2 regions of the Bacillus sp. SCT118 genome follow, and region 2 is predicted to be linked to the other one. Evidence: riboswitches for the same ligand, from Rfam matches in the RefSeq annotation. Region 2 holds a riboswitch; the other holds the start of a gene.
The links. A riboswitch is a leader RNA that binds a small molecule or an ion and turns the genes downstream of it on or off. The one in region 2 is predicted to bind S-adenosylmethionine.

Region 1: linked by a shared signal. The riboswitch ahead of ACQVGT_RS01140 (5-methyltetrahydropteroyltriglutamate--homocysteine S-methyltransferase) and the one ahead of ACQVGT_RS10740 (2-hydroxyacid dehydrogenase) in region 2 are both predicted to bind S-adenosylmethionine.

The regions. Positions count from the first base shown of each region.
Region 1 is NZ_CP191225.1:222,172-227,561, reverse strand. It holds gene pepT (peptidase T) at 1-972, shown strand, start outside; gene ACQVGT_RS01155 (hypothetical protein) at 1,077-1,205, shown strand; gene ACQVGT_RS01150 (hypothetical protein) at 1,495-1,758, shown strand; gene ACQVGT_RS01145 (LURP-one-related/scramblase family protein) at 1,886-2,374, shown strand; SAM riboswitch class I at 2,440-2,546, shown strand; gene ACQVGT_RS01140 (5-methyltetrahydropteroyltriglutamate--homocysteine S-methyltransferase) at 2,628-3,761, shown strand; SAM riboswitch class I at 3,830-3,936, shown strand; gene ACQVGT_RS01135 (5-methyltetrahydropteroyltriglutamate--homocysteine S-methyltransferase) at 4,014-5,150, shown strand; gene ACQVGT_RS01130 (3-hydroxybutyrate dehydrogenase) at 5,203-5,390, opposite strand, start outside.
Region 2 is NZ_CP191225.1:2,032,670-2,038,059, reverse strand. It holds gene ACQVGT_RS10750 (MFS transporter) at 1-183, opposite strand, end outside; gene ACQVGT_RS10745 (FGGY-family carbohydrate kinase) at 281-1,744, opposite strand; gene ACQVGT_RS10740 (2-hydroxyacid dehydrogenase) at 1,762-2,796, opposite strand; SAM riboswitch class I at 2,880-2,971, opposite strand; gene ACQVGT_RS10735 (molybdopterin oxidoreductase family protein) at 3,119-5,161, shown strand; gene ACQVGT_RS10730 (hypothetical protein) at 5,228-5,390, shown strand, end outside.

The sequences.
Region 1 (5,390 bases), 1.8 Mb from region 2:
GGCAAAAACGTGAATCCGCAAATCATCGAAAGCTATGATGGAAAAGACATCGTTCTTAACGAACAGCTGCAGGTCACCCTGTCACCTGATCAATTCCCTGAGCTGTCTGGCTATAAGGGCCATACACTCATCACCACAGACGGCACCACCCTTCTCGGCGCAGACAATAAGGCCGGTATCGCTGAAATCATGACAGCCATGGATTACCTCATCAAACACCCTGAAATCAAGCACGGCACAATCAGGGTCGCCTTTACGCCTGATGAAGAAATCGGAAGAGGGCCGCACAAATTTGATGTGAAACGGTTCAATGCTTCCTTTGCCTACACGGTTGACGGCGGGCCGCTCGGCGAGCTTGAATATGAAAGCTTCAATGCCGCTGCCGCAAAAATTACGATTAAAGGCAACAACGTACATCCCGGAACAGCTAAAGGGAAAATGATCAACTCTGCGAAAATCGCGATGAAGCTGAACAGCCTGCTGCCGGCAGACGAAGCGCCTGAATATACAGAAGGCTATGAAGGCTTCTACCACCTGCTGTCGATTCAAGGAGACGTAGAGGAAACAAAGCTCCACTACATTATCAGAGACTTTGACAAAGAGAATTTCCAAAACAGAAAAGAAACAATGAAGCGTGCCGTTGAAGAACTTCAAAACGAATACGGGCAAGACCGGATTCTGCTGGATATGAACGACCAATACTACAACATGAGAGAGAAAATTGAACCTGTCATCGAAATCGTCAACATCGCCAAGCAAGCGATGGAAAACCTCGGCATCGAACCGAAGATTTCTCCCATCCGCGGCGGCACCGACGGATCGCAGCTGTCCTACATGGGGCTTCCAACGCCAAACATCTTTACAGGCGGGGAAAATTTCCACGGCAAATTTGAATACATCTCAGTTGACAACATGGTCAAAGCCGTAAATGTCATCGTTGAGATCGCAAAGCAGTTTGAAGCGCAAGCGTAATGCCAAAAGCCAGTCCAAAAAAGGACTGGTTTTTTTGTGTGAAAATGAAACATTTTAAACGCGTCCTCCGTAAAACAAGTATCAATAAATGAGGAGGAAAAACAATGACAAAACATGCAATCGCTGCAAAGAGTCTCTTGAAAAAATGGATCATTTCCAGGCCGCTTAACATGCAAAAGAAATCCAGCCCATTTCAAAAAATCAGAAAAATGTTCAAACGCTTCTTCAAATAAAACATTCAAATCCCCTAAATACAATCCGTATTCACCCGTACCGCCCAAATGCTCCGTAATTTGGGTTTTTTGTGTTCAATTCCGAAAAATAGGGTATAAACCAAACAAGCAAGAAAACAGCACCCATAAACAGGTAATTCGAATTATGTAAACTTAGGTTAAAAGTTATATAAAGGAATTTATTTTACCGTCGATAGTAACTATAGAACCACTCATCAACAAGAGCAAACAGCGTGATTCAAGACTATTTTCAGGTCATCAGGTTATACTGTTTCAGAGGGACAGTTTCTTGTTATTTATTGATTTAGAATTTTTTGAATACTTTTTGGCATTTTATCCGTACAATAGAGAGTACCAAAACTTTTTTTGGGAGGTATGTAATATGATCCTATTTATTATCATCGCATTATGCGGCTATCTTCTTTTTTCTTTCAGCAAGGACAATCGCCGCAAACCGCAAAAGACAAGCCCTCTGCCAGCAGCCGCACCTCATCAAAACAACCTAATCGACCTTGACGCCATCCGCCAAAAACGCCGGATGCATCTTTCCTAATTCTATATTTCAAACGAAAAGGCTGCTGAATCACGCAGCCTTTTAAAATTGTTTTGATTAGAGCCTGAAACCTTTTCGCCCTCTATCCGTAATTTCATACAAGGCAAATCCAAAGGAGACTTCAGCAATGATCGAGTTATTTATGAAACAAAAAATGTTCTCATTTAAAGATGCATTTCACATTTATGACCGGAACGAACAAGAAACATTCAAGGTGGAGGGGCGTTTTTTCTCGTTAGGAGACTCATTACAAATGACAGATACATCCGGAAAAACGCTCGTTTCCATAGAACAAAAACTAATGTCTTTATTGCCGCGCTATGAGATTTCAATTGGCGGGAAAACAGTTTGTGAGGTAACGAAGAAAGTAACGTTTTTCAAACCGAAATTTGTGATTTCCGGGCTTAACTGGGAAATCGATGGTGATTTATGGAGGGATGAATTCCAGCTGACGGACGGGGAAAATGTCCGGATGTCAGTGAGCAAAAAGTGGCTCAGCTGGGGTGATTCCTATCACTTGCAGATTGCAAACGAGGAAGATGTTCTGATTTGCACTGCCATCGCTATCGTGCTTGATATGGTTTTATATAACGATGAAGATGAAAGTATTTTCTAAAAAGCATTGACAATTGATCCAAAAGTAATAATATTAAGATAATTGAAATCTGAATATGAAGTTGTACCTTATCAAGAGAGGTGGAGGGACTGGCCCTATGATACCCGGCAACCGCTGTTTCAAACAGAATGGTGCTAAATCCTTAAGAACATTGCGTTCTTGCAGATGAGGCGGAGATTTGATCGTTCAAGCTCTTCCTTCACAAAGGAAGAGCTTTTTACATGCTCAATATTTCAGAAAAGAGGCGAATAACATGGCTCAACAAACGAATGTTGCAGGACAAAAAACAGAAAAACAACGCAAAGCACCTTTCCGCGCCGATCATGTCGGCAGTTTGCTTCGTTCCGTTCCGGTGAAGGAAGCCCGGCAAAAAAAAGCGACTGGTGAGATGACAGCGGAACAGCTTCGTGATATCGAAAATCAAGAGATCACCCGCATCGTGGAAAAACAAAAAGAAATCGGTCTCAACGTGGTAACAGACGGGGAATTCCGGCGTTCCTGGTGGCATTATGACTTCCTGGAAGGGCTTGACGGTGTGGAACCGTTCATCCCGGCTGAGGGGATTCAGTTCCATAACACAAAAACGAAAGCGCGCAGCATCAAAGTGACGGGAAAACTCGATTTTACGAGCCACCCAGCGCTTGCTGATTATCAATTTTTACATGAGATTGCCGGTAACGCGACGCCAAAATTGACCATTCCCAGCCCAAATATGCTGTTTTTTGGCGAAAAGGCGGATAAAGGGATTTATGACGATCAAGAGGAATACTTTCATGATCTGGCCCAAGCGTACAAAAAAGCAATCAAAGCCTTCTATGATGCTGGCTGTCGTTATCTCCAGCTTGATGATACGTCATGGTCTCTCTTCTTTGAGGAAAAAGGCAGAGAGGTTGTCCGGGCGCTCGGCGGTGATCCAGAAACATTGCCAGCCATATTTGCCAAAACAATTAACGATGCCGTCGCAGACCGGCCTGACGATTTAACGATCACAATGCACATTTGCCGCGGCAACTTCCGCTCAACCTGGGCGGCATCAGGAGGGTACGACGCTGTAGCGGAAACGATTTTGGACGGCTTAAACCTTGACGGCCTTTTCTTGGAATACGATGATGACCGCTCAGGAAATTTTGATCCGCTCCGTTTTGTGAAACGCAAGGATCTGCAAATTGTGCTCGGCTTGATCACATCGAAATACGGCGAGCTTGAAAATCCTGAGGATGTGAAACGCCGCATCAATGAAGCCGCGCGTTTTGTCAGCTTGGACCAGCTATGCCTGAGCCCGCAGTGCGGTTTCGCCTCTACAGAAGAAGGCAACCTTCTGACAGAGGAGCAGCAATGGGCAAAGCTTCGCCATGTCATCGACATTGCCAACGATGTGTGGAGATAATCTATCATTGACAGAAATAGAAAATGTGTGAATAATAGATACTATCAGAAAATTTCATAAAAAGGTTTTCCTTATCAAGAGAGGTGGAGGGACTGGCCCTGCGATACCCGGCAACCGCTGTTTAACAGAATGGTGCTAAATCCTTTAGAGCAATGATTGCTCTTGAAGATAAGGTTGAGATTGTCACGCAAGCTCTTCCTTATCCAAAGGAAGAGCTTTTTTATATTTGAATGGAAAGAAGGAATGGACAACATGTCACACCAAACAACACCCGCAGAACAAAAATCACTTCAAAGAAAAAAACCGCCGTTTCGCGCGGATCAAGTCGGAAGCCTGTTGAGATCTGAGCCCGTTAAAAAAGCGCGGCTGCAAAAAGCGGCCGGCGAAATGACCGCTGAGCAGCTTCGCCAAATTGAAAACGATGAAATCATCCGCATTGTGGAAAAACAGAAGGAAACCGGCCTGAACGTCGTGACAGACGGTGAATTCCGCAGAGCATGGTGGCACTTTGATTTCCTGGAAAACTTAGATGGCGTTGAGCCGTTTACTCCTGAGCAAGGCATTCAATTCCATAACGTACAGACAAAAGCACGCGGCATTAAAGTCACAGGCGATATCGACTTTTCAACTCACCCAATGCTTGAAGATTATTCGTTTCTCCATAGCATTGCCGGTGACGCGACGCCAAAGATGACGATTCCAAGCCCGAATATGCTGTTTTTCCGCGGAAAACTGGAAAAGGATGCGTATAAAAAAGATTATCACCTTTTCCAGCATGATGTATCCAAAGCATATAAAAAAGCGATTCAAGCGTTTTATGACAGAGGCTGCCGCTACCTCCAGCTTGATGATACAGCGTGGGCCGTTTTCTTATCAGAAAAAGGCTTAAAACAAATCGAAGCGTTCGGAACAACGCCTGATGAGCTTCGCCAGCTGTTTGCGAAATCGATTAACGACGCGATTGCAGACCGCCCGGATGACTTGACGGTAACCATGCATATTTGCCGCGGCAACTTCCAGTCCACTTGGACAGCGGAAGGCGGCTATGACGCAGCCGCCGAAACCATTTTTGACGGTTTGAATCTTGACGGACTTTTCTTAGAGTATGATGATTCACGCTCAGGCGGTTTTGAGCCGCTCCGTTATGTAAAACGATCTGATCTTCAGCTTGTTCTTGGCTTAGTGACATCTAAATTCGGTGAGCTTGAAAATCCGGATGACGTGAAACGCCGAATCGAAGAAGCGTCCCGTTATGTAAGCTTAGACCAGCTTTGCCTCAGCCCTCAATGCGGATTTGCTTCAACTGAGGAAGGCAACAAGCTGACTGAAGAACAGCAATGGGCGAAGCTCCGCCATGTGGTTGAGATCGCTAATGATGTTTGGAAATAAGCAAAGAAAAAACACACTTGATTCCCTAGCGGAGCAAGTGTGTTTTTTTATGTCACTGTGCGGTGTAGCCCCCATCAAGGACGACAGCCTGCCCAGTGACGCCCTTCGCCTTCTCGCTTGCCAAAAACACGGCATAATCCGCAATTTCCTTGACGGAAAGCAGTCGCTTTTGCGGCACAAGCGGAAAAATGACTTGTTCAAGTACAGAGTCGTAAGGGACATTTCTCGTTTTCGACAGAT
Region 2 (5,390 bases):
GGAAGCTATGGCAAGCGCAATTCCATATATACTAAAAATGGAAGCGGACTGCTGAACGGTGAGCCCGTTTTCGATCAAAAAAGGACTGAGCCAGCCTTGTTCAAGGCCATCTCCCATCATAAACAAAACAACCCCTAAAAATCCCCAGGCAAGCCGCTTCGGTATTCCTATTTTATCCAACATATCTGTCTCCTCCTTAGATGCTCATATCAATCAATTACCGTATTACCTTATTAAAGTTGAAAATTAAATGATTCCTCAAAACAGCAGAAATGCCGCCTTAAATTAATACTTTGCTTTCTGAACCTGAAAAAAAGCGCTGTGTTCGCTTCCATTTCTCATATAAAGCCAATTCTGTCTGACAGTCCTTCGGTTCGATCACCCGGACATTTGCTGACATCTCCTCCGTTAATTGAAAGATTTCATTGCAAATGACTGCAGCTCCAACAACAGATGCCTGATGATATCCCTCTTGGACATAGACCTTTTTTTGAAGAAGGTCCGCGATATATTGAGTGAGCGCTTTGCTTTGGAATCCCCCTCCGCACACCCAAACATAGTCACGTTCAAACGGAGTAACCTCTGTTAAAATGTCAAAGTTCCATTTGATTGAAAATGCGATCTCTTCTAGCGCTGCACGTACAAAATGTGCCCTCTTTAAATGTGCTGACAGCGGGGCATCAAAAAGAAAACCGCCTCTCGTTAATGCATTCTTTTCAGCCGATAAATAAGAGCCGAGAGCCGCTACACATGCATGGTCTTCTTTTGCAAGTGCAGAAATCTCCTCCTCCATTACTTCGTACGTTTCATTCGGATAAAAAATCTGTTTTAATTTTTGATAATTCAAGCCGGTAATTCCCGGATTCGTTTCCACAAGCCAATGCCCTTGATCTGTGTGACAGTTCAGCCAGGCTTTATGTTTTGTGTCGCCATGATTCGCAGTAATTTTGGTTATTGGCGTTGTTGTCCCTGATACAATGACAATGTCCTCAAGTCCAGCTCCGGTGCTTTTGACAGCCAGCTGTGTATCCCCGCCCCCTGCTATAACCTTAGCATTTATTGAAAGGCCTAATTCGGATGCATATTCATTTGCTATCGTTCCAATTGCTGTCCCCGCTCTAACAAGAGGCGGAAGGATAGATGGAGAAAAGCCAAATATGTCGCACATCTCTACTGACCAAGTGTTTTGCTTCACATCAAACAACAGGGTTTCTGTTGCCTGTGATGGTTCATATGTTAATATTCCGCTCAGTTGGTACGTCACCCAATCACTGATGCTAGTAAAGCTTGCAGTCTTTTCCCATAAAGAGGGCTGGCGCTGTTTTAATCCATAAAGCTTGAGCGCAGAAAAAAGTGCGGTTGGCAGGCGGCCTGTGCGGCTGTATATCTCTTCCCGATCGGGAATGCTCGCCTCCCACTCTCGACCGCGATTATCGATGTTCGGCAACCCGAGAAAAGGATTGCCGTTTTGATCGATCAGAACAATTCCCTGTCTTTGGCTCGTCGATGTCAAACCAATGATGTCAATATCATGCGAACGGGATAGCGCACGTTTTGCCAAATTCATCACCTGCTTCCACAGCACCTGAGGAGAAAAATAACGGCTGTCCGGGTAAAGCGTCTCTGTGGAATACACAATGTCCTCCCGTTCAACTGTTAGAACACTGCCAGTTACACTCACGACCGCTACCCTCGCATTGCCTGTGCCAATATCAAAAACGAGATAGCCTTTTTGTTTTTTCATTCTCTTAGCCTCCTTTCTTATCCCCCTGTTTTCAGTTCGTCCTTGTTATACACTGTCGGAATATTAAGAGTTTTTTCACCCTTCCACTTTTTGAGGGCTTCATTCAGTATCGTCACGTGATGATCCTCCACTTCAAATGTTGCTCCAGCGAGATGCGGTGTTGCCAGAACATTAGGCAATGAAATCAATTCATAATCTGATTCCTCTGGAGGTTCATGATAAAAAACGTCTAATATCGCACCTCTGATTTTATGTTCTTTTAATACAGATAAAAGATCTTCACGGTTTACAACAACTGCTCTTGAAGTGTTGACGAAAATCGCACTCTCTTTCATCAGATCAAAATACTTCCGATCAATAAGTCCAAGTGTTTCCTCAGTACGAGGCAGATGGACAGAAACGATATCACTGTCTGAAAACACCGTTTTAAGAGATACTTTTTCATACAGCGGATGATCGTCTTGAATGTATGGATCGTAATACTTTATTTTACAGTCAAATGCAGTCAGCAGTTTTGCAATCCTTTGACCAACCGCCCCGAACCCAATCATGCCAACCGTTTTTCCTGATAATTCATTTCCTTTAAATTTGACATAAGCCTGTAGGTAATCACTGTCCCACTTTCCATCCTTCAGCCATTGATTCGAGACGCTGGTATGGCGGAGAAAGGTAATCACATTTCCAATAAACATTTCAGCAACGGCTTGTGCATTCCGCCCTGGTGTATAAAAAACAGGTATGCCTCTTTTTGAGGCAGCTGCCACATCCACATTGGAGGGCATTCCCCTGCAAACACCGGCAAATGAAAGTTCGGGAACAGAAGCAAATACGCTGTCTGTTACCTGATCAAGCTCAGTAATCAAGCCTGTCGCATTTGTTGCTTTTAGCAGCTGAATGAGTTCATCTTCCCGATATGCCCGGCCTTGTTCCTTCCAAGATTGATAAGCAACTGAGCCAAACAAGTTTTCTAGCTCTTTTCGTCCTTCTTCGTTGTACGGTGCTGTAACCAAAACCGTCATGGTGCAAAACATCCTTTTCATCGTATTTTTCATAAAAAAAATCTCTTTCCGAAGATGGAAAGAGATTCATATATAGGCGCGCTCTGTTACAGGCAGACGCCGGTATAAACCTTGCTTTCCTATCTTTCAAGCTGTCGCTTGCTGGAATTGGCACAATAATGTTGCCGAGGTTTCATAGGGCCAGTCCCTCCACCTCTCTGGATAGAAAATGTTGAGTATGTAATTTTCAGAATAAAGAATACGTTTATCATAAAGAAGTCTCATATTGATGTCAATCTCTTTTTTCAGAATTGACGTTATCATCGGAAATGTTATAATTCTTACAAAATATCTAACTAGAGAGAGGAACTGGGCCATGAAATCTTTTGCCACACAACAAAACGGCATTTTCAAATCCGTTTGCTCGCTGGACTGCCCGGATCAGTGCGGATTGTTAATACATAAAAAAGACGGGAAAATCGTAAAAGTGCAAGGAGACCCTGATCATCCTGTCACAGCTGGAAACATATGCAACAAAGTCCGGAATATGACGGAGCGCATCTATGATGAAAAGCGGCTGACTACACCGCTCAAACGAACAGGTGCGAAAGGCCAAGCGATATTTGAACCGATTTCCTGGGAAGAGGCAATCGATACGATCACCTCCCGCTGGAAACAGCTGATTGATGAAGAGGGAGCTGAAAGCATACTTCCTTACAGCTTTTACGGAAACATGGGGAAATTGACAGCTGAAGGAATGGACCGCCGCTTTTTTTACCGCATGGGGTCAAGCCAGCTTGAACGGACGATTTGCAGCAAAGCGGGATCTGAAGGCTATAAATATACAATGGGCATAAGCGCGGGAATCGATCCTGAGGAAACTATTCATACAAAACTATTTATTTTTTGGGGAATCAATGCGGTCAGCACAAACATGCACCAAATTACAATCGCCCAAAAAGCGCGAAAACAAGGTGCCAAAATTGTAGTGATCGATGTGCATAAAAATCAAACAGGACGTCTCGCAGATTGGTTTATTCCAATAAAGCCTGGAACCGACAGTGCACTTGCTCTTGGCATCATGCACATTTTATTTAAAGAAAACCTTCATGATGAAGCATTTCTGTCCGAGTACACGGTTGGCTATGAAGAGCTCCGTGAACACGTGAAACAATATGATCCTGAAAAGGTGTCGACGATCACCGGTGTCAGTACCAAAGATATTTACCGACTGGCAAAAATGTACGGGGAAACCTCCCCTTCTTTTATCAGAATCGGAAACGGACCCCAGCATCACGATAACGGCGGGATGATTGTAAGGACGATTGCCTGTCTTCCGGCGATCACCGGCCAATGGCTGCACACAGGGGGCGGCGCAATTAAGCATAACAGCGGAATTTTAGAATATAACACAAATGCCTTGCAGCGGCCCGACTTATTGCAAGGGCGCACACCGAGGTCGTTTAATATGAATCAGCTTGGCAAGGTGCTTTTGGAAACAGACCCGCCGATTCGCTCTCTTTTTATTTACGGAACAAACCCGGCCGTCGTTGCGCCGGAAGCAAACAAGGTCAGACAGGGCTTGCTGCGGGAAGACTTGTTTACTGTGGTTCATGATTTGTTTTTAACGGAAACGGCTGCATATGCGGACATTGTACTGCCTGCAACATCCGCTTTTGAAAATACTGATTTTTACACCTCCTACTGGCACCATTACATTCAGCTTCAGCAGCCGGTGATCAAGAGATATGGGGAAAGCAAGTCTAACACTGAGGTGTTCCGATTACTGGCTGAAGCAATGGGATTCACAGACCAGGAGCTTAAAGATTCAGATGAAGAATTAATCCGCCAGGCGCTTGACCATCCAGATAATCCGCATTTGGCAGAGATTGATTACGATGCACTTGCTAAGCATTCATTTATGAAAGCGAAACGCGAAAAGCCACTGTTTCCGGGCGAACTTCCAACGCCAAGCGGAAAAATAGAATTATATTCAGAAAAAATGAAACAAGACGGCTTCCCGGCTTTACCGACATATACACCTCTTGTAACCGATAATGAACATCCGTTTATGTATGTTCCGGGGCCAAACCATAATTTCTTAAACTCAACATTTTCCAATAATGAAAAACACATCAAACTTGAAAAGACGCCAAAGCTCTTTATCAACACAAAAGATGCTGAAGAACACGGAATCGTTGATGGGGCACCTGTACGAATTTGGAACAGCCGGGGAGAATGCCAGCTGACCGCTGCAGTTGGAGAACAAGTACTGCCAGGTGTCGTTGTCAGCCAAGGATTATGGGCGGATGAACAAGGAAAAAAACAGCTTGTAAACGCGCTAACCCCAGACCGATTGTCCGATATGGGCGGCGGCGCCACCTTTTTTTCAGGCCGTGTACAGATTGAAAAGGTTTGAAAAATAATGAAACCCGGAGTATGCCAAGCCCGTATAACATAACATCGACATAATGGAGGCATACACATGGACGTTTTTTTAGGAATTGGTATTGCTTTGGCTGGATATTTTATCGGTGAAGGCTTAAAGCAGATGAACCATACAAAAGGTAATGAACAAAATGATATCTTGCTTATAAAAGAACGGGATATTTACTTTTACATCGGACTTTTTTTAGGAATAACAAGGT